One region of the Cytobacillus sp. Hz8 genome, then DNA from elsewhere that is predicted to be linked to it. Evidence: riboswitches for the same ligand, from Rfam matches in the RefSeq annotation. Region 1 holds a riboswitch; each other region holds the start of a gene.
What was found. A riboswitch is a leader RNA that binds a small molecule or an ion and turns the genes downstream of it on or off. The one in region 1 is predicted to bind cyclic di-GMP.
Positions count from the first base shown of each region.

Region 2: it holds a riboswitch for cyclic di-GMP, as region 1 does, so the genes downstream of both, ACE38V_RS15970 (methyl-accepting chemotaxis protein) here and ACE38V_RS20325 (hypothetical protein) in region 1, are expected to answer to the same signal.
Region 3: it holds a riboswitch for cyclic di-GMP, as region 1 does, so the genes downstream of both, ACE38V_RS06285 (chemotaxis protein CheW) here and ACE38V_RS20325 (hypothetical protein) in region 1, are expected to answer to the same signal.

Region 1 is NZ_JBHKFI010000023.1:7,897-18,747, forward strand. It holds gene rhaA (L-rhamnose isomerase) at 1-1,143, shown strand, start outside; gene rhaD (rhamnulose-1-phosphate aldolase) at 1,156-1,998, shown strand; gene rhaM (L-rhamnose mutarotase) at 2,020-2,334, shown strand; gene ACE38V_RS20310 (MFS transporter) at 2,468-3,781, shown strand; gene ACE38V_RS20315 (SDR family oxidoreductase) at 4,123-5,061, opposite strand; gene ACE38V_RS20320 (hypothetical protein) at 5,178-5,354, shown strand; gene ACE38V_RS20325 (hypothetical protein) at 5,536-6,264, opposite strand; cyclic di-GMP riboswitch class I at 6,285-6,367, opposite strand; gene ACE38V_RS20330 (sensor domain-containing diguanylate cyclase) at 6,569-7,762, shown strand; gene ACE38V_RS20335 (hypothetical protein) at 7,886-8,455, shown strand; gene ACE38V_RS20340 (HD domain-containing phosphohydrolase) at 8,496-9,404, shown strand; gene liaG (LiaG family protein) at 9,604-10,461, shown strand.
Region 2 is NZ_JBHKFI010000014.1:6,672-17,522, reverse strand. It holds partial or broken gene ACE38V_RS16010 (Vgb family protein) at 1-123, opposite strand, end outside; gene ACE38V_RS16005 (hypothetical protein) at 75-317, opposite strand; gene ACE38V_RS16000 (amino acid permease) at 398-1,774, opposite strand; gene ACE38V_RS15995 (YnfA family protein) at 1,934-2,260, opposite strand; gene ACE38V_RS15990 (exonuclease domain-containing protein) at 2,601-3,335, opposite strand; gene ACE38V_RS15985 (DUF294 nucleotidyltransferase-like domain-containing protein) at 3,326-4,342, opposite strand; gene ACE38V_RS15980 (ammonium transporter) at 4,344-5,615, opposite strand; gene ACE38V_RS15975 (MerR family transcriptional regulator) at 5,950-6,288, shown strand; gene ACE38V_RS15970 (methyl-accepting chemotaxis protein) at 6,599-8,578, opposite strand; cyclic di-GMP riboswitch class I at 8,714-8,817, opposite strand; gene ACE38V_RS15965 (Lon protease family protein) at 9,062-10,851, opposite strand, start outside.
Region 3 is NZ_JBHKFI010000003.1:252,131-262,981, forward strand. It holds gene ACE38V_RS06285 (chemotaxis protein CheW) at 169-2,187, opposite strand; cyclic di-GMP riboswitch class I at 2,493-2,578, opposite strand; gene ACE38V_RS06290 (EAL and HDOD domain-containing protein) at 2,914-4,158, shown strand; gene ACE38V_RS06295 (HAD family hydrolase) at 4,978-5,763, opposite strand; gene ACE38V_RS06300 (DeoR/GlpR family DNA-binding transcription regulator) at 5,924-6,688, shown strand; gene ACE38V_RS06305 (N-acetylmannosamine-6-phosphate 2-epimerase) at 6,920-7,600, opposite strand; gene ACE38V_RS06310 (CdaR family transcriptional regulator) at 8,053-9,081, shown strand; gene ACE38V_RS06315 (glycerate kinase family protein) at 9,120-10,256, opposite strand; gene ACE38V_RS06320 (GntP family permease) at 10,275-10,851, opposite strand, start outside.

The sequences.
Region 1 (10,851 bases):
TGGCAAGGGGATGATGTTCGAGGTTTTATTAATAAGGATCAAGAACTGACTGGCGGGATTTCTGTAACAGGAAATTATCCAGGAGTAGCAAGGACACCAGAGGAGCTTCGTCAGGATCTTGAAAAAGCTTACTCCCTTATACCAGGAAAACATAAGTTGAATTTACATGCAATCTATGTCGATACCGATGAAAAAATTGATTACAACGAAATTGAACCACGTCATTTCGAAAAATGGGTCACTTGGGCAAAAGAACAGGGACTTGGTCTTGACTTCAACCCCACTCTTTTCTCCCATCCAAAATCAGAAGACGGTTTTACCCTCAGTCATCCGAATAAGGAAATCCGGGATTTCTGGATTGAGCATTGCAAACGTTCACGCAAAATCGGCGAATACTTTGGAAGAGAAACTGGCCAAACCTGTGTGACAAATGTCTGGATTCCAGATGGCTACAAGGATAATCCCGTTGATCGACTTGCTCCTAGAAAGAGATTAGAAGAATCTTTAGATGAAATTTTTAAAGAGGAAATCGATTCGGAGTACAACCTTGATGCCATCGAAAGTAAGGTATTTGGCATTGGTTCTGAAGCTTATGTGGTTGGTTCTCATGAATTTTACATGGGATATGGGCTTACTCGAGATAAGCTCATCTGCTTAGATGCCGGGCACTTCCATCCAACCGAAGTGGTATCCAATAAATTATCTGCTATTTCCTTATTTAGTAAAGGTATGCTTCTACATGTCAGTCGCCCGGTTCGCTGGGATAGTGACCATGTCGTGATTCTAGATGATGAGCTTCAGGAAATTGCAAAAGAACTTGTTGTTAATAATCTTTTAGATAAAACTCATATTGGTCTTGATTTCTTCGACGCGAGCATCAATCGTGTCGCTGCATGGGTAATCGGGGCACGCAATATGATTAAAGCATTGCTCAAGGCATACTTGGAGCCAATTGAGCAGCTGAAGGAGATTGAATTAAAAGGGGATTTCACAACACGACTTGCCCTTAGAGAGGAATTCAAAAGCTATCCATTTGGAGCCATTTGGGATTACTACTGCGCTTCCCTCGGAGTTCCGGTTCGGGAAGATTGGTTAGCTCAGGTAAGAAAATATGAAGAAGAAGTTTTGCGAAACAGAAACTAAGGGGTAATGAAAATGAGCGAAAAACGAGATATTCTAACAGCGCCATTCATTCAAGAAATGGCTAAAACAACCGCAAATCTTTACCGCTTGGGCTGGGATGAGCGCAACGGAGGAAATATTAGCTATCTATTAAAAGAGGAAGAGGTAACACCTTATCTTGATATTCATGAAGTAAAAAGAACCTTGCCAACCAAATTTGATGGATCTGCATTAGCAGGAAAATACTTTATTGTCACCGGTTCCGGAAAGTATTTTAAAAATGTGATCGATGCGCCATCTATTAATCTAGGTTTAATTCGCGTAACAGATGATGGTCAGTCAGTTGATGTTTTGTGGGGCTTTGAAGATGGGGGCACGCCAACGAGCGAGCTACCTTCTCATTTGATGGGACATATTGAACGTTTAAAGGTGGATCCGAACCATCGAATCATTATCCATTGTCACGCTAGCAATATTATTGGCATGACCTATACACATTCATTAGATGAGCGTATCTTTTCCAAAACCCTATGGCAAATGTCAACAGAATGCATCGTCGTTTTCCCGGAAGGCGTTGGTGTGGTTCCTTGGATGGTGCCAGGCACTGATGCGATTGGAGAGATAACGGCGAAAAAAATGCGGGATGTTCGCCTAGTAATCTGGCCACATCACGGAATCTTCGGAGCGGGAACCAGCATGGATGAAACCTTTGGCTTAATTGAAACCGCAGAAAAAGCGGCCCAAATTTATACGATTGTCTGTGCTCAAGGAGAGGTGAAGCAAACGATTACCGATCAACAATTACAGGACTTGGCAGATGCATTTGGAGTCGTTCCAAGAGAAGGAATTCTCGCAATTAGCAAAGTAACAAACTAACATTCCTTGGGGGGAGCAAAAGTGATTCGAAAAGCGAGCATTATGTTTGTCTACAAAGATTGCTATGAGGAATACAAAAAGCGTCATAATGAAATTTGGCCGGAAATGGTCACAGAGTTAAAGACCCACGGCGCGCACAATTATTCCATTTTCCTTGATGAAGAAACAGGCCGCCTATTTGCCTACTTAGAGGTAGAAGATGAAGAAAAATACGCCCAAATGGCTGATACTGATATTTGCAAAAAGTGGTGGGCTTATATGGAGCCCATTATGGAAACCAACCCGGACAATAGCCCTGTTTCGATTGATTTAAAAGATGTGTTTTATCTAGCTTAATTTCCTATCTATCCGCCCTATATAGTAGGGCGGGCAGAAAAGGTTAAATACAACAGTTATTAGACAAAAGATTGAAACCGCTTTCTGATAGTTTTATTCAGGATCACCATTATCATTATTAGGAGGATAAGAAATGGCTAAGTTTGGAAGTAAAAAAACTACTGGGTGGAAAGCTACAATTTCTGTCGCGATGGCAAACTATATCGAAGCAGGGTCGATCATTGCAGCTGCAAGTAGCTTAACGCTTTGGCAAACCTATCTTCATTTAGATAGTACCGCTATTGGATTGTTAAGTGCTTTAAGTGCAAATGCCTTTGGAGCTGCGATTGGAGCTTTATTTGGTGGTCATTTGTGTGATAAATATGGGCGGAAATTTATTTATGCTTATGATTTGCTTGCCTATATGGCTGGTGTCCTTTTAATCGCCCTATCTGTCAATTTCCCGATGCTCTTAATCGGTACGATTATCACTGGAATTTCAGTAGGAGCAGGTGTACCGGCTTCATGGACCTATATAGCGGAAGAGGCTCCTTCAGATAAGCGGGCAGCCCACGTCGGCACCGCACAATTAGCTTGGTCCATTGGTCCAATGATTACATTTATTCTCGCTGTTTTATTAGCACCACTAGGTTTATTAGGAAGCCGAATTATTTTTCTTCATTTATTAGTAATTGCATTCATTACCTGGTATATTCGTCAAGGTTTATCAGAATCTGCTATTTGGAAAGAAGGAAAAGAAAAGGAAGAAAGAGCAAGAAAAGCAGGAAAAGCATCCCAAGGTACGATCAAACAATTATTCAGCCTCAAACCGAATCGTGAAGCACTTTTCCTTTTAATCGGAATCTATCTTTTCTGGAATTTAACAGCTGGAGCCATGGGATATTTTATGCCTTATATTTATGAAAATGTCGGTGGTTTAACGAATACACAAGCAAATCTCTTACAAGCATTTTTATGGGGCTTAACCGTTTTAACCACCTACGTAGTCTTTATGAAACTTGCAGACAAATATAGCCGTCGTTTCCTATTCGGATTAGGAGCGGTCATGGGTGTTGCCGCTTGGTTAATCTTAACCTTCGCCGGAATGAATTGGTTCTCCCTATTCGCATTCGTCATCCTTTGGGGAAGCGCAGCCGGCTTTGGCGCTCAAGCATTCTATGGGCTATGGGCAAGCGAATTGTTCCCAACCAGATATCGCGCAGGCGCACAAGGTCTTATGTACTTCTTAGTCCGTTTCGGTATCGCCATTTGGTCATTCCTATTACCAACAGTCATGGACTCACTAGGATTTAAAGTTGCTGGTATTGTGATGATCACCTTCCTTGTCATTCATAGTATCATCGGAATTCTCTTAGCGCCAAATACAAAAGGCAAGACATTAAAAGAAATTGAAGAAGAGCGCTTTGGATCAAATGGTGAGCCCGAGAAAATGGTAGCCGGGGAGTAAGGATATGTCCTTTGAAATAAGGATGGGAAAGTAAGGGAGATCGTGCCCTTGCTTTCTTTTTGATTGGTCGTTTTTACGAGTAAAAAGGGCGATTGTAAATAAATTGGCTGTTTTCGCGAACAAAATCCACGATAATCAGGTTCATTCCCTTTTTTGACCAAATTTCAAAACAATTAAGTCCAATTCAAAAGCCCTCCGTAAAAAATTAAAATGAATTCAGTTCGAAAAAACAACAAGCTTTGCTAAAACAGCGTTTCATAAAGAATTGCACATCAAAAGTTGCACACGCTATCGAATCCCCCAAAACAAAAAAAGACAAAGACCGAAGCCAATGTCCTTTTTCATGATGACATCACTTGCCCGCCATTTACATGCAGTGTTTGCCCGGTGACGAATCGGGAATCATCTGAGGCGAGGTAAACGAAAGTGGGGGCTATTTCAAATGGCTGGCCTTGGCGATCCATGGGATTTCCAGCAAGGGTGACTTGGTCTGGAGAAAAGCTTGATGGAATAAGCGGGGTCCAAAATCGTCCAGGGGCAATCGCATTGACACGAATTCCATCCTTTACAAGATTATTGGCGAGAGCTCGCGTGAAGCCAACAATGGCGGCTTTAGTTGCAGTGTAATCAATCAACTGATCATTTCCGTAGAACGCGACGACCGAGGCTGTATTAATAATTGAGCTGCCGGCTTTGAGATAAGGGAGTGCGGCACGTGTGGTGTAAAAATGAGAGTAGATATTCACCTTGAAGGTATCATCAAACTGCTCATCACTTATGTCAAGCAGGCTTAGCTGGTGGAACTGGATACCTACATGATTACAGAGAATCTCAAGATGACCAAAGGTTTGCCCGGTTTTTTCAACGATATGAATACATTGTTCTTTTTCCCGTAAGTCACCAGGCAATAATAAGCATCTTTGCCCGAACTCTTCAATCCGATTTTTCGTTCGGTTGGCGTCCTCATGTTCATCTAAATAGGCAATTGCGACATCAGCGCCCTCCTTGGCAAAAGCAATCGCAGCGGCTGCTCCCATGCCACTATCCCCACCAGTTATGAGTGCAACCTTTCCGCGAAGCTTCTCTGTTCCCTGATAATGAGGATTTTCTATAATTGGTCTTGGAACCATCACCCCTTCGACACCAGGCTGACGCAGCTGTCTCTGCTCAGGAACAGTGATGGCAACATCTTCATATATCGTAATTTTTCCGTAATTCGGATGCATCGGGTACTCTTGATAATCTCGATCCTGCTGATTATTTTCATTCACTTCGGACATACGATCATCCTCCTCGTAAATTTCCTCTTGGTTACAGTATGTGAATATTCGAATAGGGTGCCTGGCACCTTAAATACTAAGTATGAATAAAGTAAGGTGATAAGGAGGTAAGAAGAATGCAGAATTACGAATATTATAGCCCTGAAGTTCATGCATTATTAATGAATTACTCGAATGAAAAGGTGGCGGTTTTATACAACTCCAATCCTCAGCCGTTTTTGCTCCCCACGATTGGAAAAAGGCCGCCGTTTTATTGTCACCCGAAATATGAACAATATTATCCGGTTATTTAAGTATGGGGTCACCACTCGCTTGGGTGGTGTTTTTTTATGAAATTTAACTCAAAAAATAAAAAGGAAGACCTAGCATTTATAGAAATGTGCATTTCATGCGGAGAGGGTATGCTCGCAGGATCTAAGAGAAAAAAGCGACAAGCATCATCCATTCTATTGGATTCCGCTTGCCGCTTTTTTCTTATGAGTTCACTGCTTCAGTGGAATTATCTGTTCCATTATCGATTGACGTTCCATCATCCGGAGTGGTTATCCCCGTTTCAGGTGTGGTTGTCCCTGTTTCAGGAGTAGTTGTTCCAGATTCCGGAGTCGTAGTCCCTGTATCTGGTGTTGTTCCTGTCTCAGGAGTTGTTGTTTCCGGAGTAGAAGCTTGTTTTGCAAGAAGCTTCACTCTTTCGATTTCATCTGCCGCCAATGTTTGAAGCTCTTTTGATTTTGCTGCTAGGGCATCAAACTCTGCAGTAGAAGATTTATATTTTTTCTTATAGCTGGAAAGCTGTTTATCAATAGCTTTTAGCTTGTTGATTTCTGCTTTCAGCTTACCTTTGTAGCTATTGTATTTGGAATTAGCAAGTGATTTGGATAAATCCTTTTCAGCTGTTCCTTCATCGTTCACTTGAAAATAGGTATTGATTGATTTGGTAATTTTCTGAATACTTGTTTCAGAAGTAATTAATCGTTTTTCTACTGATTTACCAACCTTTGATTGAATCTTAACCTTTTTCTTTTCTACTTGCTTGCTGCTTGCTTCGTTCTTCTTTTGGTCACCCGTAGTTTTGTGAGATTGCGTTACTTTCACCGGCTGTTTGCCATGGTCAACCGATTTGGCACTTGCAATAGAGGTTGTCCCCAAGATTAAAGATAGGGCAAAAGCACTTGATAAAATTTTGTAACCTTTTGTCGATTTCATTACCTTTCCTCCTTTTTGGTAACGGCAGCTGGCTGGCATAGGAAGTTCCCTTAGCCCCATAGCTTTGTGACACCAGATTTCCCTGATTGTACCTTTTAGACACTCATCATACTCTATCTTTTTTGTCGAGAAAAGGGATAAAAGACCCATAAATTTTAAGGAAAAATGACTATTAACTCACTTTTTCTATTGCCTAAACCTACCATAAAAAAACTCCCCACGAGTATTCCCTTTTATGATAAAATTATCTAAATATAGTAACGATCTTATCGTCAGAATATTCAATATTTCGGATGTGGATTATATGAAAGGTAAGAAATTGAATCAAGTAATGATTACAAGCTTTAATCGTATTTTAACTGATATTGAAAGAGTGAACTTCTCTGCCAACCATCCTGAACTGATCCATTTGAAAGAGAAAACAGAAGCGGCAGGAATTGATGGCATACATGAGCTGGGAGAGCGTGTCGTTTCGATTAATCAGAAAATAGAATCTCTCAATTGGATGAATAATCACCTGCGAATTTTAGCAGACTTCGCTCAAGCCTGTGCAAAGACCTTAAATGAAGATGTTCTGCTAAGGAAGGCCTATGAGCTTGTATCGCTCGTTATGCCCACTGATGCTTTTTACTTCGCGCTATATAATGAACAAGAACAACTCATCCATATTCCTTTCTTAGTCGATGAAGGGACTGAATACAGACCGAACCCTTTACAAGTTGATAATAGCAACATGACCTCAAGAGTAATCAAAAGCAGAAAAACCCTTCATACAACAACTCAAAAAGATTTAGGTCCCGATTATGCAGTGGTAGGTCGAGATGTCAGTAATACCTGTATTTTTGTCCCATTAATTATTGATGACCAGGTAAAGGGAGTCATCTCTGCTCAATGTCATGAGGAGTTCGCCTATCGGAAAGAGCATGAAGAACTGCTTCTCATTATTGGCAATCAAGTCTTAAGCTCCATTGAAACGGCAAGATTATATAAAAAAATATATGAAATGTCGTTAATGGATGAAATGACGGGACTAGGAAATTTCCGTGCATTTCATAAAGATTTTTCCATGGCTTTGCAACAAGACACACCGCTTGCCTTAATCATGATCGATTCAGATAATTTAAAAGAGATCAATGATCATTTTGGGCATGAAGCAGGAGACAACTATTTAATCGAGTTAGCTCAAGGAATGAAAAGTTTATGTGATGAGGATATTAAAGGCTATCGTTATGCTGGAGATGAATTTATGCTAATCGTGGCCAATTCTTCTCTAGAAAAAATTAATCACCTTATTAAGCAATTGGAAGAATATTTATGCAATCATGGAGTTTCTGTTTCTGGAAAAGAGATTAAAGTATCCTTTAGCGCTGGGGCGTCAAATTATCCTAAGGACGGAAGAACCGAAGAAGTGTTGAAAAGAAAGGCAGATAAGGCTCTGTATAGATCAAAAAGCCTAGGAAGAAATGTTCAGCTAGTTCTTTATGCCGAAAATGAATAGACGGATTGGAAAAAGTGATATTTGTAGAAAAATAGAGAAACAATAGTATATAATGAGAAAAAACGTATATTTATAACATCAAAGATTATAGGAGAGAAAAGTACTATAATTGGAGGAGAAAAGATGAAAAAAGGGATCGTTCTATTATTTTCTTTCTTGTTTCTATTTGGCATTTCATCTCATGCCTTTGCAGCAGAAAACAAGGATACTGAACAAGCACTCAAATTAATAGAAAAAACAAACGCAAATATTGATAAGGAAATCGACAAAACCGTGGAAAAAGCAAACAAGCTACAAAACCTCTATTTCCATCAGATTTTATTAGTTAAAGGTTCTGATCAAATTTATTCATTGAGATTAGAACAAACGAAATTAGAAAATCAACTTTTAAACACAACAGATGAACAAAAAGCAGCTGAACTCAGAGCAAGCATAGAGTCCATCGATAAAAAAGTCGCAGAAGTGGAAAGCAAGCTAAGCGAACAATCATCCTACTTCGCCAAAGTAACAGCTCAATTCAATCAAGATCTAAACCAACTCATTGCGGACCTAGATGCAAAAACCAAACAAATGACAGCTGAAACCATCCAAAAAGCAGCTGAACTCGGAGTAACAGCCGCTTGCGATTGGAAGCTTGTGAAGATTGCGCATAAGTGGATTTGGATTGATCCGATCGCTATAGTCGGAAGTTAAATGCTAGCTGCTTTTGAGACAACATAAGGAGAATAAATCCGTGAGTGGGTTAAATTTATTCAAAAGAGGCACGAATATAGATATAGTACGTCAATTTTCCAACGAACTCAGTCTTCTTGGTCGGGAAAATGGTGTGGATATTATGTATCAAACTGTTTTTAAAGACAAAATGTTTTACGTATATCCTAGTGAGGATCCTGAAACATATGAGTTTGTTTATATTTTAAGCGGTGAAATTGAGTATGAAGGAAACGGGGAAAAGCAAATCCTTAAGGCTCACGATTATTTTACAGTAAAAGGTTTAAAAAGTCCTGAGTTTTTTAAAGCCAAAACAGATGTCACATATTTATGGATTATCACTGAACCGACCTTTCATCAACTAAGTGAAGATCACAGAAATTTAAATGATTTGATTAAAAAAGTAGAATCGAGGGATCGATATACTTTCAATCATAGTGAACGAGTGGCGGTATATTCCATGAAGGTGGCAAAAAAATTAAAATTGGATACGGCGACTGCTAATAAATTAAACAGGGCTGCTGAACTTCACGATATCGGAAAGATCAATGTACCTGTAGAAATTTTAAATAAACCAGGCAAGTTGACAAAAGACGAATTTGATTTAATCAAAAAACATCCTGGCGATGGAGCAGACATGGTGAGAAAGACAAGTTATAGCTATTTAGCAGAGATAATCGAGCAGCATCATGAACGAATCGATGGCTCAGGTTACCCATTTGGACTAAAAGGCAATGAGATTACTTTAGAAGCAAAGATTATTGCCGTCTGCGATACTTATGACGCTATGACTGATGATCGTGCCTATCGAAAAGCACTTTCCCCTCAATTCGCAATAGATGAACTTAATCGTCTGTCTGGAATTCAATATGAACCAAAAGTCGTCCAAACTTTTGAAGAAGTATTAAAAGAAGAAGGTATTATAAACTAGGATAGATGAGTGAATAATTCATATATTTTTTAAGCCTTGTAGAGTTGCTATTCTGCAGGGCTATTATTGTACCCAAAACTCTCTCGGCCTCAGGTCGTAGAAGGAATTCATTCTGAGGAACAATGATTTCTGTCTGTTTATTTATTACAATAGCATTATAAGGTAAGACAGAAATTTAAGAAGAAAGTGGGTCATTCCTTTGAAGAAGATATTAGTGATTTTTTTCATATTAATTGGCACATATATTGTGTTTCAATTTGTCAGTAATCACACCCTAAATCCCTTCTGGGGAGGAAAAGCCGAAGCGACAGTAAGCAACCACATTGATCTTATTGATGTGCAAGCATTCGGGGCGAAAACAAGCATTATTCCTGATAACCGAGACAGTGTGAAAGCCGATTTAGATGGAAAAGGGAAAGTGGTCGTGAAAAAAATGGGCGACAAAATCCAAGTAACTTACAAACGTCCATGGTTCCAATGGTTTTCCTTCTTTGGCAGCACGAAGTTAACGGTTTATATCCCTAAAGATTTCCAGAAAGATATGCATGTCCAATTAGGCTCCGGTCAATTGACATTCTCAGGTCAATCAAAGAATCATCCAATGACATTCGATGACTTTAAATTAGATATGGGTTCAGGTAGCGTCACCCTCAATAACCTAAATGTAGCTGAATTTTCACATAACGGTTCATCCGGTAGTCTTGTCGTGAACCATCTTGATTCTGAAAAAAGTGATATCGACGTGAGCTCAGGAAGCGTTCGCCTAAATCATTTCACAGGAGAATTAAAAGGCGATTTATCCTCTGGGCAAATGAATGTACAAATGGACAAATTAACTGATTCTGTTAATATTCATGCGAGCTCAGGCTCCATCAAACTAGATTTACCTGACAAAGCCGACTTTACCATCGACGGCAAAGCAAGCTCTGGCAATATCTCATGTGATTTTCCATTAAAGAATGAAAAAATCGAAAATCACCGCTTCCATGGAGAGTACGGATCTGGAAAGCATGCTGTTAACATCACCGTCTCAAGCGGAAACGTGAAAGTTTATTAATTTTCCTTATACCTAGTTCCCGATTTTACATGGGGGCTAGGTATTTTTGTGCATTTTCTCTCTTAATGATGGGTGCTTAGGTATCAGATGAGGGGCATGTGCCATGTTTTCTCGCGAAAAAAGAAATTTATTCGCGAAAATCCAAGGTTTATTCGCGATTTTCAAAATTTATTCGCGAAAATAGCCAATTTATTCGCGAACGCCTTTTTTATTCGCGACCTCGGAAAAATACTCGCGAAAAAGATGAAATACTCGCGAAAAATTCAGGTTGTTCGCGAAAAGAAGAATTTGCTCGCGAAAATATTAAAATATTTGCGAAAAGAAATCATCACGTTCCCTTCGATAAATGCTCAAACCCTGATATACGCAAAAAGCACAACACGGCCCCAT
Region 2 (10,851 bases), on a different contig from region 1:
TATCTGCCCTGAAGAGGTTATTCTTCCGATTGCATTATTTTGATTTTCCGTAAACCACATCACTCCGTCATTTCCTAATACAATAAAGGACGGATACGAATTTTTATTCGATAGGTCATATTCCTAATTCCTCCTTCATGTAAAAAAACTCCTGCCTTCATTGCTGAAGCAGGAGTTTTGCGCATGAATAAAGACAGAAAATGCCCAAACTTGGGTATTTCCTTACTCAAATCTAAAAAAGTCCATGCTAATCCTACTTCAAAAAATGAATCGAAAACAATCCAAACAACAAAAATAGCCATTTGAATTTCATTCATAATCGATCATTTGGAAAGTAAGATTAGAAAATCATAGACCCTTCATCCTTCCATCTATTGTTAATTTCATTTAATCACTTTCACCCATTGCTTGTCAAATCGCTATTATTTAAATGTTTACGCCGCCAAAAGCCGAAAGCAACGGTAATCACACATATAAATCCAAAGGCAGCATAAAAGCCCATCCGAAAATCATGAACTTTAAGACTCATAATAAAAAGGACTAGAATAACGAAAAGTGTGCTATATGCCCCTGGAGTTCCCCAGATCAATTTTGATTCATAGGTTTCCGTTTTCTCACGCTTTTTCTTCCATATTAAAAACGTAATCACATTCAATGTCCAATTTAAAAATGTAAAATAGGATGAGGCAGATACTAAATAATTATACAAATTCGAAGGGAGTAAAAAGGACATCCCCACTACCAATAAAACTCCGATGGCCACAGCCAACCACGCATTTCGATAAAACCCTCTGGTAGAATGTTGCAGAAATAAATGAGGCCCTTTTTTAGCAACGGAAAGGGAGACAAGTAATTGAATAGATGCAAAATAACTAGCTGCCATGACAGAAAAGGCTGCTAGCAAAATGATAACATTTAAGCCTGTTGCTGCCCAATCCATCCCAATCACATCAAAAGCATGGACAAAAGGAGATTTTTTTGTTGACACCGTATTCCAAGGTGAGAGCAAAACCAAAACGAACATCGAAAAAATGTACAAACTAATCGATCCAAATGACATGTACCTTGTTGCCCTTGGGACTTCCAATTTTGGATTTGAAACCTCATTCGTTGCCATAGCGACAGCACTGATTCCCGAATAAGAAAAAATAACCACAAGCATTGACTGAAGCAGACCCGAAAATCCCATAGGAAAAAAGTCAGCAACACTAGAAATAGATTGAGAGGGAATATCTCCCGTTCGGGTTAAAAACGCATATCCTCCCAAAAAAATAAATAACAAAATGGCTAATGCCTTTACTGCCGCCATCCCGAATTCAATACGTCCAAAATTTTTCATATTCATTGCATTAATGAAAATGATAACGATTGAAAAAGCAATAGATAAGATAGAAAGCGAAAAATGCGGAAACCATAGATGAACAAATATCCCCATCGCAATGGCCTCTGAGCCAATCCCAAGTACGCTTGAAATAAATACAGCCCAGCCAACCAAAAATCCTGCATAACTACCGAGAAATTGCTCGATATAAACCCGAAATGACCCCCGCTCCAGACGATTCACATTAATGCTAGTCATGGCTCCTAGAACCTGCATCATGATAAAACCACCAAATAAAAAAGAAAGGACAACAGCAGGACCTGCCTCACGCACCGCTAAGCCGGAGCCAAGAAAAAAGCCCGCTCCAATCACACCACCAATTCCAAGTCCTGCAAGGCTAAAAGCATTCAACCCACCTGGATGATCCTTTTCTGGCTGTTCCCCTTTTGGCAAATTGACTCCTGTTTTCGAAGACTTTAAGATAAAACCACCCTCTTTTTTCTAAAATCCATGGTTTTATCTTGCTGCATCGAGAAGAAAACTATGCTACAAATGGGCACTTATCAAAGAAAAAAGAGCAAGCATGTAAAGCTGCCCTTTTCAAACTATTATTTAATTCCTTGGTGCAAAGAGCATAATAGATACTCCCAAAAGACATATCAACGCTCCAATCCAATCATATGTATCTGGTGTCTTTCGATCCACACCCCAACCCCATAAAACTGAAAGAATAATAAATACCCCACCATAGGCTGCATATACTCTGCCAAAAGAAGGGAATTTTTGCAAGGTTGGAATAATTCCATAAATAATTAAAACAAGAGAACCTAGAATTCCGTACCAGTATGGCTGATCTTCACGTAACCACAGCCACACCAAATAGCCTCCCCCTATTTCGGCAAGACCAGCTAAAATAAATAAAAAAATCGTATTAATCATGATTCACCTTTCTAATGCAATTTTACACAATAAAGCTTCATCGCCTTTTGTGTCCATCGTAGTTAAAACAAACATTATTGTCAATATTGCATCAGGATGAATGCTAATACCATCGGGAAAAACTTGATAGAAGTCAAAACATGGAGAAAGAACAGATAAATAACGAATTTAATGATCATATTGAAGTGTTTTATCATAACCACACTTTAAATTTCATTGTTCAACTCTAAAAAATTCACAATTCTTATCATAAGGTTAATAAAATATGAGTTTAACCGTATTTCGAAAAAAATAGTTATTCACCATAAAAAAGGTACAGCCTCTGACACTGCACCATATTTCACCGGATTTTCGCCAAATAATTATACACATCCGACAGATTCTTAAACCCTTGTTCCTGAATTAACTGAACTCCCTTCGCCCATAGTTTTGCTGTTCCAATTGCATCATATAGAGCGTGATGTCTCTGATCGATGGAAATACCAAAGTGTTGACAGCATTCATCTAAAGTAATAAGCTTTTTTTCCGGCTCTACGACCTTTGTTAAAAAGGAAGTATCCATTAGACGATGCTGAAAATTCATTTTTAATGTTTTCCATGTGACATTTTGCATAAAGCTTTTTTCGTGATTCGCATGGTGGGCAACGAGAGGGCGGCTTTCAATAAATTGATAGAAATCCCTTAATACCTGTTCTAACGGTGGAGCTTCTTTAAGTTCCGATTCACAAATTCCTGTTAAATCCTTGATCTCTTCGGAAATGGGTTCAGATGAATTGATTAATGAGTAAAAAGTCTCCTGCTCCATTACTTGATCTCCAACCAACTTCACTGCACCGATGGATAAAATCTTATCTCCATTTTGTGGATAAAAACCCGTCGTTTCTAAATCAAAGACAATCACCTTTAATTGTGAAAAAGGGACTTGCAAGACATCTTCTTTTCTTATTTCTTTTTGAAGCTGTCTTAAAAAAGCAATACTTGCCGCATCCGTTTGGTTAGCCACAGATGTATACATACTCGGATTTAGTCTTCCAGATAGTTGTTTAACAAAATGAATCATCTGACTCATGTCCATGAAGAACACCCTTTTTGGATAATTTCCTTCGTTTCCTCAAAAAGCTTATAGCCATTTTTCATGATTTCTTTTATCTCTAATTTTTCTGATTTTGATAAAGAGTGAATATTTAAGAAATGAACATTCTCATAGTTTTCTGCCTTTTTTTTATGATAAAGACGCAAGCGTAAAAGTTTTTCAAAACTTGATTGATAATCTTTTATGTGATAATAACTTTCAGGTAAAAATCGAAAACGTTCTAAAGTAGATGGTGCTAAAATTTCCTCTTTCAGCGAAAGCAATCGGAGTGAGTTAACATAAGGAAAAAGGACCACTTCCTTCATATTGATACTGCCCGCTTCTTTACCAGAAGTATTTGGCAACAGCTGGCCAAGGACTCCAAGACCTTTCCTTATATGACTGATATTCTCTAACAAACGAGTTAATAAAAATGGGTTTTCTTTTAATATTTTAAATGCCCCTTCTTTTAATTTTATTAAACGGGACTCACTTCCTAGTAGAACACGAGAATCAAAAAAAGTAGAAAAATAACGAAGGGATTCCCAACTTGCCTCATCCAGCCAATCGTAAATTTGCTTTTCCCAAGCCTCCAAAGAATTACACCACTTCGGGTTGGAGGACATAACCTTCCCATCACAAAATGGATAGCCCACCTCACTAAGCCCTTGTGAAATTTCGGTTCCTAACTGCAAAAAATAGAATTTCATTTCCTCCTTTCCGCTAAAAATTATTCCATGATCCTGGTCACTCCATATCGACTGTTCAAGTCTTCCGCCACTTCCCATCAAAAAGAAGGTAAAGTGAGCAGGGGCTGGCCCCAACTCACTTTCTACATTTTTGATTGCTTTTTGTACAGTTGCTTCAATGAGCTCATCATGAAATTGATTCAAAGCGATGGGATCATCCCAAACTAGTTGAATACGATGATTTCGCCATTTTCTTAAAGCCTTATAATCATCTATCGGTTCTTCCAGCTCACCGCGATCTAAATGGTCGGCAGCAGCCATTTTATGCACCTGCTTTTTCTTTATTATTAGGCATGCTTTCTGGGTATCCATAACTTCCGTGTTCACTAATATCAAGACCAATGATTTCTTCTTCTTCTGTAACACGGATACCTTTCATCACAGCATTCATTACTTTTAAAATAATGAAAGATACAACGAAGGCATATAAACCAGATGCTGCAACCCCTAATACTTGAACACCTAATTGATGGAAGCCGCCTCCATAGAATAATCCTGCTTGCCCCCAATCAATGTCAGTTGAAAGGGAAGGAATCGCGAATAATCCATTTGAAAGTGTACCCCAAACGCCGACTGTACCGTGAACAGATAGGGCAAAAATTGGGTCGTCAATTCGAGCTTTATCAAACATCTTCACACTAAAGAATACGATTAATCCTCCTACAATCCCAATAACAACTGCTGCCCAAGGTTCTACGAATCCACAGGATGCGGTAATTGCAACCAAACCAGCTAATGCACCATTTAAAGTGGTCGGAACATCTGCCTTTCCTGTAACTAACCAAGCTACTAATGCAGCTGCTGCTGCACCACCGCCTGCTGCCAATTGAGTATTAAGGGCAACATAGCCAAAGAATCCATCTGTAACACCAAATGTACTACCTGCATTAAATCCAAACCAACCAACCCATAATAATAAAACACCTAATGCTGTATATACTTGGTTATGACCAGCAATATCATTGGTAGAACCATCTTTATTATATTTTCCAATCCGTGGCTTTAAGACAATCGTTGCCGCTAATGCTGCCATAGCACCTGTTAAATGAACAACAGTTGAACCAGCGAAATCCTGCTTTCCATGTTCAGCTAACCAGCCACCGCCCCAGATCCAATGAGCTACAACTGGGTAAACCAATGCGGAGAATAAAACAGCAAATATGACATATGCGGATAATTTCGCACGTTCAGCAAAACCACCAAACGCGATCGTTAAGGATACTAACGCGAACATCACTTGGAACATGAAATCAACAGAAGGTGTTAATCCCTCTTTAACCGTTGAAGCATCACCATAAAAGAAATTAGATAAACCTATAAATGCATTTCCATCACCATAAATAAATCCATAACCGACTGCCCAAAAAACTAATGTACCAAGTCCAGCTGCCAAGATCGTCTTACCTGAAATATGACCAGCATTTTTCATTCTTGTAGAACCAGCTTCGAGAAGAATGAAGCCACCCAGCATTAAGAAGACTAATACAGCGCCAACCATAACCCACAGGTTATCCATTAATACTGCAACATCCATTTCAATTTCAGCCCCTTTTCTTTTTTATGTTTTTGTTGTTCTTATTATAGCTGGTAAGAAAATCTCACAACAACAAACATGTTAGATTATCTGACATAGTATTTTCTTTTTCTTATTTATATTACTCCTTGGTTGATGAATCTTAGCATAAAAGGATATGACAACACTGCCTGTTAAACCATTATTTCAGGTATTTGCATAAGTTTAAAAATCAAAAAATGCAGATAATTTTATTCGAATGTTAGTTTTTTTAACATTGGTCGTTATATTTCAAGCACATTTCATGTATAATTACTTTTAATGAGGCCACTATTTACTTTTGTGAGGTGAAAATATGGCAGACATTTCTTACAAAGACAAAAAAGTGATTACAATCGGGACGGTGTGTGAGTTAACTGGGCTATCAGAACGAAAAATTCGCTATTATGAAGAAAGACAATTGGTGTTTCCAGAAAGGTCTAATGGAAAGAATCGAAAATATTCTTTTTCCGACATAGAAACTCTTATGGAAATTGCAGATATGCTTGAAGATGGAGTTCAGACCTTTGAAATACGAAAAGAAATGGCAGCAAAAAAGAACGAAGCGGATCAAAGATCAGCACGCAAGGAAATGATTCGAGGACAAATTAATGCAAGATTCGGTATCCAAAATCAACCACGTTATCGGAACTAGGGAAAGTATGTGTTAAAGAAAGGACAAATTTAATCGTCACCCCGAATTGCTTTTTGCTTTCAATTGAAAGTGGTAAAAAAGAACATAGCTCCAGAATCAAAAGGCTGTTCCTTCCATATCTAAAGCACAGGAATAACTGTGTATATCCTGCGTTTTGAATAAGGGTTATATTCTTCCTTTTTATTCAGAAAATTGAATCTTTTTTTGGCTTAAATGTTGAAATTCCTCCATACAAAAAAGCATACCAGGAAATTTAAGCAAATTAATTTCCCAGTATGCTTTTCTTCTATATTATTAATCACATAATCTTTTAGATCTTAAATTTCGTTAACAATTCTTGTAAATCCTGTGCCAATTTGCTCAAGGACTCGGTAGAGGTTGAAATTTCTTCAATGGAAGCTAATTGCTCCTCAGAAGCTGCCACTACATTTTGTGAGCCAGCCGATGCATCCTTAGCGATGGAAGCTAGTTGCTCAATTGTCGCTGTAACTTGTTGTGTATTGGCTGATATTTGTTCAGAGGTGGCTGATACTTCTTGGATTTGTGCACCAACATAGGCTATAGCCTTTGTAATTTGTTGAAAAGCTTCACCTGTCTGATCAATAATATTTCTCCCTGACGTTACTTCCCTAACACTTCCAAGCATCTCGTTATTAGCCATTTCCGTATCATTTTTAATTCCATTGATTAATGTAACAATTTGTGCTGCTGAGTCACGAGATTGTTCCGCTAATTTTCTAACCTCATCTGCTACCACAGCAAATCCCTTTCCATGCTCACCAGCCCTAGCTGCTTCAATCGCAGCATTTAAAGCTAGCAGATTGGTTTGATCAGCAATACTTGTGATGACTTCAATGATTTTACTGATTTCTTGAGATCGTTCAATTAATTGGAAAATGGCCGCCGTTGTGTTTTCAGTTGCTAAACTAATAGACTCCATTTGAAGCATGGCTTTTTGGATCAATTCATTTCCTTGCTCAGATAATGCAGTCGTTTTCTCTGCTGAATCTCTAACTGATGAAGAGGATTCAGCGATTCTTTGCATTCCTTGGGAAACCTCCTCCATCGCCAAAGAGCTCTCTTCTGAACTAATCACTTGACTCTCTGCTCCTTCAGCAACTGTTTGTATATCAGAAGCAATCTGATTGGTGGCTTGAGTGGTTTGTTCCGTTGTAGCATATAGCTCCTCAGATGCAGCCGCCACTTGTCCAGCACTGCTATTAATTTCCGTAATCAAATGGCGAAGATTTTCTGACATCTCATTGAAGGCACCTGCAAGTTCGCCAATCTCATCATTTGTTTCAATCTTAATTTCGTCTGTTAAGTCGCCGCCGCTTATCGCTAATGCCTGATGTTTTAATTTTTTCAACGGAGAGATAATAGATTTTGTGATTAGATAAATAGCTATTGCCCCAATGATCAGCGCAATGGCCATAATGAGAATGGTATGGTTAAGAATAGGTGAAGCTTTTTGGCTTACTTCAGAAGAATCAATCATTCCTCCAATTTTCCACCCCGTTAATGAATTGGTCTTAAAGCTCATGATTTTGTCGAAGCGTTTTTTATCTGTATAATTAAAATGTCCTGTTTCTTGCTTAAACATTTTATCAACATAGTTTTCTTTTGCTTCGCTTCCACCTTTCTGCGTTGGGTGAGAAACATATTTTTTATCTACATCAATTAAAAACGCGAAACCATGGTTACCGATTTTTACTTGATTCGTTAATTTTTGAATATAACCTAAAGAGATATCGACTGCAACAACCCCTGAACCATCCTTTGTAGATTGCGAAAGGGTTAACACCATTTTTCCTGTGTTTGCATCTGCATAGGGGGACGAGATAACAATTTCCCCTTTTTTTGCCATTGCTGCACGGTACCAATCTCTCACTCTTGGATCATACCCTGCTTTAGTTTCCATTTCAGGTTTTCGGATAAATTGGCCTGTTTCAGTACCAACATAAATCATCTCGACTTCAGGGTGCAGCTTCGTATATTGCTCAAAGGTTGTGGTTAATTCTTGCAAACTCTCTTTTTGATAAGTTTGGCTTGTAATTTTTTGAGCAAAATACCCGACATCATTCATTTTTGGCTGAATGGTATTATCAATGGTTGAATTTAGCAAACTTAAACTTTCTCCAAATCCATTAAGCATTTCCTCTTGAATAGCATCCTTTGCCGATAAAAAGGAAAGATATCCAATCGAAATTGTAGGAACTATTAAAATTATAGCAAAGGACAAAATCAATTTCGTCTTCATATGCTTAAAATATCTTAAGATGTTTTTCATTATTTCAACTTACCTTTCTTTTTGTATATTTTTATTTTTAAAACTGGTTAATCCCTATTAATCCTCTCCTTTACCCAATGATTGAGCAATTTTCCCATAAAAAAACTATTCTACACAAGATAAAATAGCCAAATAATTGGCAACCGGGCGATCTTAGTTCTTTGAGCTCTTGTGTCCCATAAACCGTAGACCCTTGGCTCCTGAGTCCTATCCTTTCGAATAGTTTGCCTTTATACATTTGTTTTCCAATGAATCTTAATGCTAAATTTGTCGAAAAATGCCGACTAAGATTTTATCATATCCACTTTTGGTATTTTATTCAAGCAATTTATTATTCATTTCACATTTTTGTAATAAGAAAACCTTGCTAGGATTTTATCCCAACAAGGTTTTCGCAAATTATATAAATAATGAATGATCTTATCTATTTTTGCAACTCTCTCCATTTCCTTATTGCTTCAAGACTCTTTTTTACCTTAGATATTAGTTCTTAAGTTTGTTAGCCATTTCAAACATTTTCGTAAATCGATTTTCTACTTTCGCAAAAATGGTTCCCTCTGGATATTGCCCTTTTTCATTTCGAATATTGCCAGCATCTACGCCAGTCAATATTTCAATACCTTCTGCAATATGACTAACTGCCCAAATATGGAAGTGCCCTTCTTTAATCGCTTCGACTACTTCCGTTTCCAGCATCAAATTTTGGATATTTTGCTTTGGAATTATAACACCTTGTTTGCCAGTCAAAGCACGACTTTTACAAATATGGTAAAAACCCTCGATTTTTTCATTTACTCCACCAATTGGCTGAATTTCTCCCCATTGATTAACGGAACCTGTTACGGCAATCCCTTGGTAAATCGGGACTTCTGCTAAGGAAGAGAGCAACACATATAATTCTGTGCTTGAAGCGCTGTCACCATCAATGGAATTATAGGTTTGTTCAAAGGTAATGCTTGCTGATAATGGAATTGGCCGGTTTTTCGCAAATTCTCCAGAGAGGAACCCTGTTAAAATCATCATGCCTTTATTATGAATTTGCCCGCTGAGCATCGCTTCTCGTTCAATATTCATAATTCCGTTTTTACCGACATAGGTTTGTGCGGTGATCTTCGTTGGAATTCCAAATATAGAATCTCTGGTTCCCATTACAGCTAAGCCATTGATTTGTCCAATCCGATATCCATCGGTTTCTAACATGATTGTGCCGTTTCGAATCATTTCTCGATATTGCTCTACGATATGATTGGATCGATGTGCTTTTTCTGAAAGAGCTTTTTCGACATGCCGATCATCTACAACGGATTCATGCTCTAGTTTCGCCCAATAACTTGATTCCACCAAAACCTTTGTTATCTCTTGAAAATCTGTAGAAAGTTTAGATTGCTCCTCTACTAACCGGGATCCATAATCAATAACTTTTGCAATGGCGCGACGATGGAAGGGAAGAAGCCCCTCCTTATCCACATAATTTTTGACAAAGCGTGCTAATTTCCAGCTATTTTCTTGATCCTTTTTCATGATTGCCACAAATTCTACTTTTACCTTGAAAAGCTTATGAAAATCTTCATCATATGCAGAAAGAAAATCGTATAAATAGTAAGAACCAATAATTATCACTTTAAGATTTAACGGAATCGGCTCTGGTCTATTCCCATTAGAGGGAATAACACCATTCATCTCATTCAAATTTTCAATTTGAATACTTCCTGTTTGCAAAGCCATTTTTAACCGCATCCATACTTGCGGCTGCTGCAACAATTCTGTCGCTTGGAGAATTAAATATCCCCCATTTGCCAAATGAAGGGCTCCAGGTTTAATTAAAGTAAAATTCGTAGTCCAGCTGCCAAGCGAACCTTGATATTCAACCTTGCCAAATAAATTATAATAAGTCGGATTCGTTTCATAGATCACGGGAGCCCCTGCGAGATTTTTATTGTTCACAAATAAATTCACCGTGTATCGATGATGAAAATGTTCATTGGAACCACCCATAAGCGCCTTCATGATATTCTCTTGACCATTATTATTCGTATCTAGAAAAAAGGTATAATGCGATACGACATCATGAAAATAGGATTCTAAATACTCGATTACCTTTTTGTTTTCTTGATACTTATCGCGAAAAGGACTAAAAAGATCCTTAATCGAATTAGCCGCAACCTCCATCATAAATTGATTGACCTTTTTCTTAAGCAGTTCTTCGATTTTTAAAGATTGATAGACGGTCTCATCAATTTTTTGGCCTACTATCTTTTCACAATTCTTCATCA
Region 3 (10,851 bases), on a different contig from region 1:
CACAGGACGTGGCGTTATGAGCGCGATAAGTGAAATAAGATTTTTCTTTGGGCTTCAGCCCTTAGAAAAATCAATCAGGCTCTGCGTGTCTAACCATCAGTGGGGGATGGATGACAGACTCTAAAAGCGCGACGTCCTGTGCGTCGAAAACCCCCACTGATGGAAGTTTCACTTTATGAGTCCTGAAATATCAAGGATAAGGCTAATGCTACCATCACCAAGTAAGGTGCATCCTGTAATGCCTTTCACCTGACTTATTTTTTTTATATAATCTGGCAATGATTTAACAACGACCTGCTGTTGACCAAGAAGTTCATCTGCAAAAAGGCATACATACTTGCCTTCTTGTTCTGCCATAATCAAAACACCTTCGTCTAGGTTCGTTACATCTCCTCGAATACCGTAGCACTCATGTAATCGAAGAATAGGATAGCATTGTCCTCTAACCATAATCATCTCATTTCCCTCAGGGTCAGTGATGATATCCCCTTTTGCTGGACGGAACGATTCTTTAATGGCTGTTGTTGGCAAAGTATAACGTGACTTTCCTACTCTTATATTCATGCCGTCAATAATAGCAAGTGTAAGGGGAATTCGTATGATGATTGTGGTTCCTTTGTCAATCTCGCTATCTATTGTCACAGTACCGCCTACCGTCCCAATGTTTTTTGTGACGACATCCATTCCAACACCACGGCCACTGAATTCAGTGATTTGATCCTTTGTAGAGAATCCCGGTAAGAAGATAAGATTATAGATTTCCCGATCGCTCATTTCGCTTTCATTTTTATGAAGCAAATGATTCTCTTTTGCTCTATTGATGAGTTTTTCTTTATTTAGTCCCCGACCATCATCTCTCACAAAAATTAACACTTCATTTCCAGCATTTTTTGCCTTAAGTGTCAGTGTTCCTAACTTCGGTTTTCCTTTTTCCATTCTTTCTTTACAACTTTCAATCCCATGGTCAAGCGAGTTGCGAACAATGTGCATGAGCGGATCTGAGATGTGTTCAATAATATTTTTATCCACCTCAGTATCTTCACCAATGAGTTCTAACTGCACTTCCTTTTGAAGCTTTTTACTCATATCTCTTACGATGCGATTCATTTTTTGGAAAGTATTCGTTAATGGTACCATTCGTATTGACATTACTTTATCTTGGATTTCATCTGTAATCTTCTTTAAATGCCTTGCTGCTTTCGTAAATTGTTCTAGTTCAAGACCGACTAGATCAGGATTTTGAGTCACCATCGATTCTGCAATGACGAGCTCTCCTACTAAATCCATAAGTTCATCCAGTTTCAAAACATTAACGCTTAAAAAACTCGACTGATAGGCTGCATTCCTACCATTTCCCTTAATTGAACTATTTTTTTGGGGGGATTCGCCTACTGACATCTCTGATACAGGGCTCATTATAGTTTTATCTATTTCCTTTAATTCAAGAGACTGTACATAGGAAACTTGACTAAACAACTCTTCCATTTCCTCATATATCTTGTCTGTATGAATAAAAAGATGAAGTCCATTTTGGCGAATCAAATCGACAGTATCAAAATTTGTCTCCAAATCTTCTGGTGTAAATGTCAGTTCGTGAATTTCTTCCTTTAATTGGTGAATGATTTGGAATGCACGTACATCTTCCATTCCCCCACAATCCTCTAAGCGAACTGTAGCAACATACTCTTTTAATGCAGAAGAATTACTAGTTTGTTCTTTATCAATATTAGTGACATGAGTAGAATCCTGTTCGCTTAATTGATCATGATAAGCACTTCTTAATTTCAAACTTTTCAAAAAATTATTTGCTTGTTCTATTATCTGTGTAGAATCTCCGTCTACAGGGTCACAGTGCTTTACTTTCTCTATCTCAACCTTTATAAAATCCACTCCATCAAGCATGAGGTCCGTAAGCTGAGTATGATCCTCGATTCTCATCTTTTCCTCACGAAGAAGAGAAAATAAGTCCTCAAGTACATGAGCTAGTGATGCAATATTGTTAAACGACATCATACTGGATGAACCCTTAATCGTATGCATGATACGAAAAATATCATTTATCATTTCTGTTGAATATACGCCTGCCTCTTCGCACTTCAAAATCACTTCTTCAAGTTGTTCTAGCATCTGCGAAGATTCAAAAATATAAATCTCTAAAATAGAATCATCCACAAATTGATCCGACATATATCTCCCCTCCGATTCATGTTTTTTATTTCTCCTCAAGATATCGGATAATCAAGAGTAAAAGTATCATATCGTTAAATATTTCCAAGTCATTAAAGAAAAGCGCCAACTCCTTGCTAAGCGGCGTTGGCCTGGAGTTCTCCATCTGAGATAAGGAAACACGAAGAGCCGAAGACGATTCGATGTTGATTTATCGTAAGGCGGAGAGCGAAGGACACTAGGCGCTGGAGCTAGACAATTCTCTAAGTTCAAAGATATAAATTATGACACTAAAAATATGAATAGCCCTTTAAGAAACTTAGCTATTCGATAACCTGTCAACCATAGCAATATTTGCTTTAGGCACATGGCTTTGTGTCCTCAACTTTCGTCGAGTTTGTATCGTAACTTTTTGATTATATTAGTTGATTTTTTGAAAAGCTTACTAGAATTTGATTGAAATCCTCATTTGTTAGGATGTAGGTAAATGGATCTATTCCACATGACAAAAGTCTCATTAGCAGAATGATATAATTATCATATATTTATTCCTAATATTAACTTTAATGTTGAATATGTCTAATATGATTAATAACTTTCACCCACCGTCTAGTACCACTGATGTATACTTATTGTTCCAAATGAAACAAGATTTGCACCAATTAGTGCATACTTGCAAACTTGAATTTTTATTAGAACTATTTTACTATATATTTTTTTACCTAGATTTAATCGGAGGTTATAAAAATGGAGGTTTTTGTGGCAAAACAACCGATTTTCACAAAGAATCAAGAACTTTTTGCTTATGAATTACTGTATCGGAGCAATCGAGTAAATACATTTCCCGAAATCAATGGCGATGAGGCCACAACAGAAGTCATTATTAATAGTTTTTTAAATATTGGTATTGATGAACTTATGAATAGTAAGCCATGTTTTATTAATTTTACTGAGAAATTGCTTCAATTAAAACTTCCAACTTATTTCAGACCACATGAGATTGTTGTAGAAATTTTAGAGACAGTTGAGTTCAATCAGGAGATTTTAGATATATGTAAAGAACTAAAGGAATTAGGATATCGAATTGCTCTTGATGATTTTATCTTGAATAAAAACAATCCATTTTCCTATCAAATAATACAATTTGCCGATATTATTAAGGTTGATTTTATGCAAACTACAGAAGAAATGAGGCGACCTATAGAAGAACTAGGTTTAAAATCAAATATTAAATTACTCGCTGAAAAAATAGAAACTGAGTATGAATTTATTGCTGCGAAAAATAGAGGCTACGACTATTTCCAAGGTTATTTTTTTTCAAAACCCATCATATTGGCTACACATGATATACCTAGTTATTTTCATTCTTATTTTGAAATTCTAACTCATTTATCACAAGACGAGCCAAATATCGATCTTATTACCCAATTAATAGAACAAAATTTATCATTATCGTACAAACTTCTTAAGTTAGTTAATTCACAGGCATTCCGTCCAAAACATAAAATTAACTCCATTCGACAAGCTATCGTACTTCTAGGACTTATAGAAATAAAAAAATGGATCTATATACTAGCTTTTAGAGAACAATCAAAAGCAAAAATTGGTCTATCGAATGAATTAATTAGCCTGAGCTTCACAAGAGCAAAAATGTGTGAGTACTTTGCTTTTCAAAAAAATAAAAAATTAGAAGCCCCTTCCTATTTTATGACAGGTATGTTTTCCTTAATCGATACATTGCTGGGCATTCCAATTGAGAAGATTTTAAGTGATTTACCTCTTCATGAAAATATTTGTGATGCCTTAAAAGGGGTTACTAATCCTATGAGAGATGCTCTAGATTTATGTATTTATATTGAAATAGGCGATTGGCAAAATGTTAGTGAGAGATGTAATGAATTAGAAGTTGATGGAATCGAATTCCTTCGATACTATAACGAAGCAATCAATTGGGCTAATAAAATTATGAAATTTGAAATTAAAAGTAACTAGATAATTAATATGAACTTTAACTCGGATAAAGGATTTTATTTGTCTATGTCTAATATAGTTCATACTTAATATTGAAGATATTTATCAAGCAATCAATTGTTAAGAACATCCTTTCATTCATTTGATGAACCTCGTGTGATCAAGGTGATAGAAGTAGAGATAATAAAAACCCATATTGACGAATCTATTTTACTGGAAGGAAAAAAAATTATATTGATCCTGAAAAACGGAAGCCTCTTATCATGAACTTCTGTGACTTTTTTAATTTAGGAGATAAAATACACCCTTTCCAGCTAGCAAAACCATTTATTTCTCAATATGACAATGATTAAAAAGATGAAGACTGTATCTCTTGAAGTGTTAGCGAAAAATACAGTAATAAAGGCAAGACCGATTTAAAAAATCAGACTTGCCTTTTTTTCCTTGACTAACTATGTTGTTGTCTTCTGAGCCTATCTCCCATAATTAAATTCGGCCAAATTAAATTTGGAGCTTTATCAAACCGATAAAGCTCCTTTTTCTTTTAAAATAATGTTCTAACTGGAGTATTAAACATACCCGCATTATTTTTAGCAAAAAACTAAATGGCCGCTTTCATACGTCTTTATCTAAAGTTACTTCTATTCTCAACTTTACCACTATTTGTGGTACGTTTCACCGCACCCATTTTAAGAGCAGTTTTTTCATTTTTACTTTCGTCTAGTTCTAACCATTCGGTGAGCAATTTCATATAGGTTCTTATTTGTTTTACCATTATAAATTCTATAAAGATTAGTATTTGGATACACCTGTTTTACCAGATATATCCAGGAATCTATATTATAAAATAAACTTTTCTATTTCTAAAGCTACTCCATCATTTTTCACCGTATCTGTAATTTTTTTTGCATAATTTTTTACATAATCATCCGCATTTCCCATTGCTATTCCACAACCTACTGTAGATAACATCTCAATATCGTTTTTTCCATCACCAAAAGCATAACTATTTTCTAAGGGAATATTCAAATAATCCAGCACTTTTAATATTCCTGTAGCTTTTGAGTTTGTTTTTGAATATATTTCAAAATGACGTTTCTCTACATCATGCATATAATTGTATTCACCATTTCCTAAAGATGAACAATACTCTAATCCTTTTGTATCACAACATAACATTTCAATTTTATATATGTCTATTTCCTCATGATTAAAATTACCTTCTAAATATGTTTTAGGTATATGATATGAATCATAAAATGAATGTAATTTTTTATATTCATTTTTTATATATGAATAAATTTCCCCCTGCAAAATATACTGAATATTGTGCTGATCAAAATTATATACCAACTCTTTGACAAAATCTTTCTTCATGGGCTCCTTATATATGCATTTTTCTTTGACTTTTACATATGATCCATTAGTAAGGACAAGACCATCAAATCCAAAATTAAGGATAGCCTCATTTAAAAAAGCATATGGTCTGCCTGATGCAATAAAAACAGAATCACCATTCGCTTGCAATGCACGTATAGCCTTTTTTACTCTTGGTGTAATATCTATGATTCCATTTAAACAGTCTAATAAAGTTCCATCAATATCGAAAAATATTGCCTTTTTCATAATTCCAACAGTCCTCCACTTTTAAACATTCCTATTTTGTTTCGTTTTATCTCATTTAATCACATTTTATATCATTTACTCCTATTCAATCAACAATTTAATTGATTTTTATCTTATTGTTGCTAAAATGGAATTAAATGAGAATCAATTGGAGGAACCTATGTTTATTGAAGAAAGGCACAAGCATATATTAGAGCGGTTAAAAAAGGACGGAAAAGTATTAGTAAAAGATTTAAGTAAACAATTTAAAGTAAGTGAAAGTATGATCAGAAAAGATCTTCGCGTTTTAGAGAGAAACAACTTATTACAGCGTACTTATGGCGGGGCAATTAATATAAATCGTACGATTACAAATGCAGAGAGTTTCTTTAAAAGAGTTGAAAATATTTCAGATTTAAAAGGAACTATAGCTAAAAAAGCATATGAGCTAATTAAAGATAAGGATACAATCTTTTTAGATTCATCAAGTATTTCCTATTTCCTTACAAAACTGCTTATACAAAATCCCAAAAATATTACTCTTATAACAAATATGGTTGAAATATCATCACTTCTTCACTTAGATTTAAAGATGCAAGTAATTTTTATTGGAGGAGATTTTAATCCTTTTGTAGGTGGAAATATAGGTTCAGTTGCCAATGAACAAATTAAGCTTTATCGCTGCAATAAAACATTTTTAGGTTGTAGTGGAATAGATCTTAGTGACGGAAGTGTTAGTACTGGCGTCTCCGAGGATTCAGGTACTAAAAAGGCAATTATGAGTATATCCAAAGAATTGTACCTAATGGCGCCAAATGAGAGATTCAATCTATATGGAATTTTTAATTTTTCAAATATAGCAGATTTCCATGGTATTATTACTGAAACTACACCCAAAGATGCAATAATGACTTTGCTGAAACAATACGATGTGAATTTAATTTAAAACAGTGTAATACTGCAATCTCTGGCTACATTATGACCAGTAGCCTAAAATAAATGTTCTAAGAAATGCTTAGCGGTTCCAACACAAAGCATTCCTTAGAACATACTGCCATTTTGATGTATAAGAGACTGTCAACATTAGTATTATCAATATATTATGATACGGTTCATCGCACTATCTAAGTGGAGTTTTTCTTATCATCACTATATGTTTCACACGATCAAACTTCTTTTATTCTGAAATTTGTGCCGCAAACCGAGCCGTAATTTGCTGCGGACGTGTAATCGCGCCTCCAACGACTGCCGCATGTGCCCCTATTTCAAGGACTCTTTTTAGCATTTCAGGGGTGATGATATTGCCCTCAGCAATGACTGGAATCGACACTTCTTTTAAAACATCTTTTAAAAAGGCAAAGTCATTATCATATAGTTTACGGTCACTTGATTCTTTTGTATACCCTAAAAGGGTCGTTCCCACACAATCAAACCCTATCTTTTCAGCATTTATGGCATCCTCAATGGATGCAATATCCGCCATAAGCTCCACGGTTGGTTTTTTTCCCCGAGCATAGGAAACAAGCTCCACAAGTGAAAGATTTCCCGGACGTTTTCTCATGGTAGCATCCAAGGCAATCATTTCACAGCCGCTTTCAATTAATTCATCCATTTCTCTTTTTGTTGCCGTGATATAGATTTCACTGTCTTCGTAATCCCTTTTCACAATACCGATGACAGGAAGTGAAACCTCCTCTTTAATGGCAATAATATCCTCTTTTGTATTTGCCCGAATTCCGGTGGCACCGCCTTCTTTTGCCGCCAGAGCCATTTTCCCCATGATATAAGAACTGTGAAGGGGCTCATCGTCCAATGCCTGGCAGGAAACAACTAAACGGCCTTTAATTTCATCCAGCATCTTATTCACCTACCATTCTTCTACTTCATTTTTGATAATGGTTACCTCAGGTATTGCAGGACTTTTAATAACGATAAGTAAAAATGAGCCAAAAAAATACTCTATTTATGGTAAGGTTCACCTTAGTACATCTAAATGAGGTATTTCCCTGATTTTATCCTTTTATAATCTATCCATAGTTATACTGAAGATGGCTAACATTTTTATTATTTTTTGGAAGAGAAGCTTTAAGGGGATGGAAGAGATGAGAAACCCAAAAAAGAGAAAAGGTGTTCCTCTCTTCGTCAAAACTTCACTGGGTCTTTTAGTAATTGAACCAGACATGCCTCAAGCGTTTTACCTTCTACCATTTTTTTAATATCTTCTCGTATTGTTTTCGTTTATATATTTATTTTTCGGAGTTATATAGTGATAATATAATTTATACAAGTGATAATCAAGGAGCAATAGCTATGTATGAATTGACACAAAATCTGGCTCAAAACATTGTTAATAAAATGATGAAAGATATTCCTTTTAATATTAATATAATGGATAAAACAGGCGTTATTATCGGGAGTGGAAATAAAGAAAGGATTGGTACAGTGCACCAAGGGGCGGTGGCTGCCATAAAACAAAAGAAAATAATAGAAATTAAAAAGGATGAAGAGTTCGTAAAAAAGGGTATTAACTTGCCAATCGAATTGAATGATACCATTATCGGAGTGGTAGGTATCAGCGGCGAGGTTAAGGAAACAAGACCATTCGCTAACCTTGTTAAGTCTGCAGTTATTTTATTAATCGAACAAAGCATTTCACTGAAAAAGGAGAATCTGGAAAAGAACTTAAAACAGGAGTTTTTTAACTTAATTACAGATCCAGAAACAATATTTACGAAAGAAATTACTGACAAGGCATTAAACTATGGTATCAGGATAAATAAACCTTCCCAAATCGTGTATGTGGAATTTCCTTATAAGATTGATAAGGAAATCCTTAATAATTTTCCTTCCTTTAAAACATCCAATCATTCGTATTGTATTATAGTTCAGGAAGCTAATAAGATTGAATTACTGCAACAGCAGATTGAAAAACAATTTCCAGATGCTTTCATTTCCATTAGCAAAATGAATGATAAAATTTCTGAGGGAATCTTGCAGGCCAAATCAGCTATGCGAGTATTGAAGGGTGTTTTTTTAAATGAAAAAGTCATTTCCTATTCGAGATGTGAATTCATCGCTGATATGGCCGAATTCCAAAGGAAAAATTTAAAAGCAGAAATGCAAGTCAATTTACTTGATAAAAATGATGAATTGATAAAAACTTTGCAGGTTTATCTAAGCTGTAACTTGAACACCAATGAAACTGCCAACCGGCTCATTATCCACAGAAATACATTGAATTACAGATTAAACAGGATTTGTAAAATTACCGGCAAAGATCCAAAGAATATATTGGAACTCGTGGAACTAATCTTTATACTTATTAATCGGATGAAATGAAAAACAACACACCAATATCTGATGTGTTGTTTTTCATTTTATTTTAATAAACGAGCGATGCTTTCGGATGTGCGGCTAACATTTTCCTTGCCTTTTACGAGCAAAGTATCAATATCTGCCGCTCCCGGAACTATGCCAAAAATGGCGTCAAAACCTTCATCATATAAAGTTTCAACATCCTGCCCAACATAGCCTGCTAGTGCAATTACTTTAATGCCACTGTTAACACTTTTGGCTGCCTGGGCAACTCCGTAAGGGGCCTTTCCAAATTTTGTTTGGAAATCGATGCCGCCTTCGCCTGTAAAGCAATAATCCACATTTTGCAGCTTTTCTTTTAAATTTGTATACTCGATAACAATTTCAATTCCTTTTTTCATTTTGGAATTAGTAAATGCAAGCAATCCTCCGCCAAGACCGCCAGCAGCACCAGCACCAGGTACATCTATTATGTCGATTCCAATCTGCTCTTTTACGATTTTAGCATAGTGCCTTAAATTACAATCTAAAATTTGAACCATTTCAGGAGTCGCACCCTTTTGAGGACCAAAAACAGCTGATGCACCTCGTTCTCCGCACAATGGATTCGTTACGTCTGATGCAACCAAAATTTTAATATTTTTTAATTCAGGAAGCACATTAAATGTATCAATCGTATCGAGATCCCCTAAATAACCGCCCCCTAACGGCAACTCTTTTCCGCTTTTATCCAAGAATTTATATCCTAGTGCTGCTGCCATTCCAGTACCACCATCATTCGTAGCACTTCCACCGATTCCTAGGATAATATCCGTAATACCTTGTTCAATACAAGCTCTAATTAATTCTCCAGTTCCAAAGGTAGTTGTAATTAAAGGATTTTTTGTTTCTTTCGTAATATAATGAATTCCACTGGCTGATGCCATTTCAATAACACCTGTCTTGCCATCTCCGAGAATTCCATATTGTGCCATTACTGGTGTGCCAAGTGGACCGGTAACTTCTTTCTTTATCAATGTGCCCCCAGTTGCATCTACCAGTGACTGGACGGTACCCTCACCGCCATCTGCCATTGGTACATGAATGCATATAGCATCCGTAATAGCTCTTTTTATGCCGATTTCCATTGCTTCGCAAACTTCCTTTGCCGTCATGCTTTCTTTAAATGAATCAGGTGCCAACAAAAATGTTTTCCCCATTCTATATACTCCTATCTTTTATAAAATAAATCCGTATAGTACTACCGCTACAATCGTCATTGTTATACCTACTATACTTTCAAATGCGACAACCTTCATTCTGTCTTTCATGCTCATGTTCATTGCATTACGTGTAACATGGAAGTAAGTTCCGTGTGGCAGATGGTCGATCACCGTAGCTCCAGCATGAGTCATAACTGCAGCTGCCAAAGGTGCAACCCCTGTATTTAAAATCGCATCAGAGAAAGAACCAGTTGCTAAAATAACACCTGTTGATGTGGAAGCAGTTGCTGCTGCCATTAATATACCTGCAATTGGAGCAAGGAACGTTCCAGAAAGTCCAGAAGTCTCAACTAAAGCAACAACTTGTTCAGGCAGGTCTGATACAGTAATTAAACCACCTATCGCACCTGCACCAATAATGATCAGAATGGTTGGCGTCATTCGATTTAGCCCAGCTGTACAATAATCCAACAGTTGCTTTTTCTTACCAAGTGCCAAGGCACCCACTACACCTGCAAACGGCAGGATAAACAATGAATCTATTTTAAATTTCGCAAGCGCATCAATACCTATCATCGAACCGATTGGACTA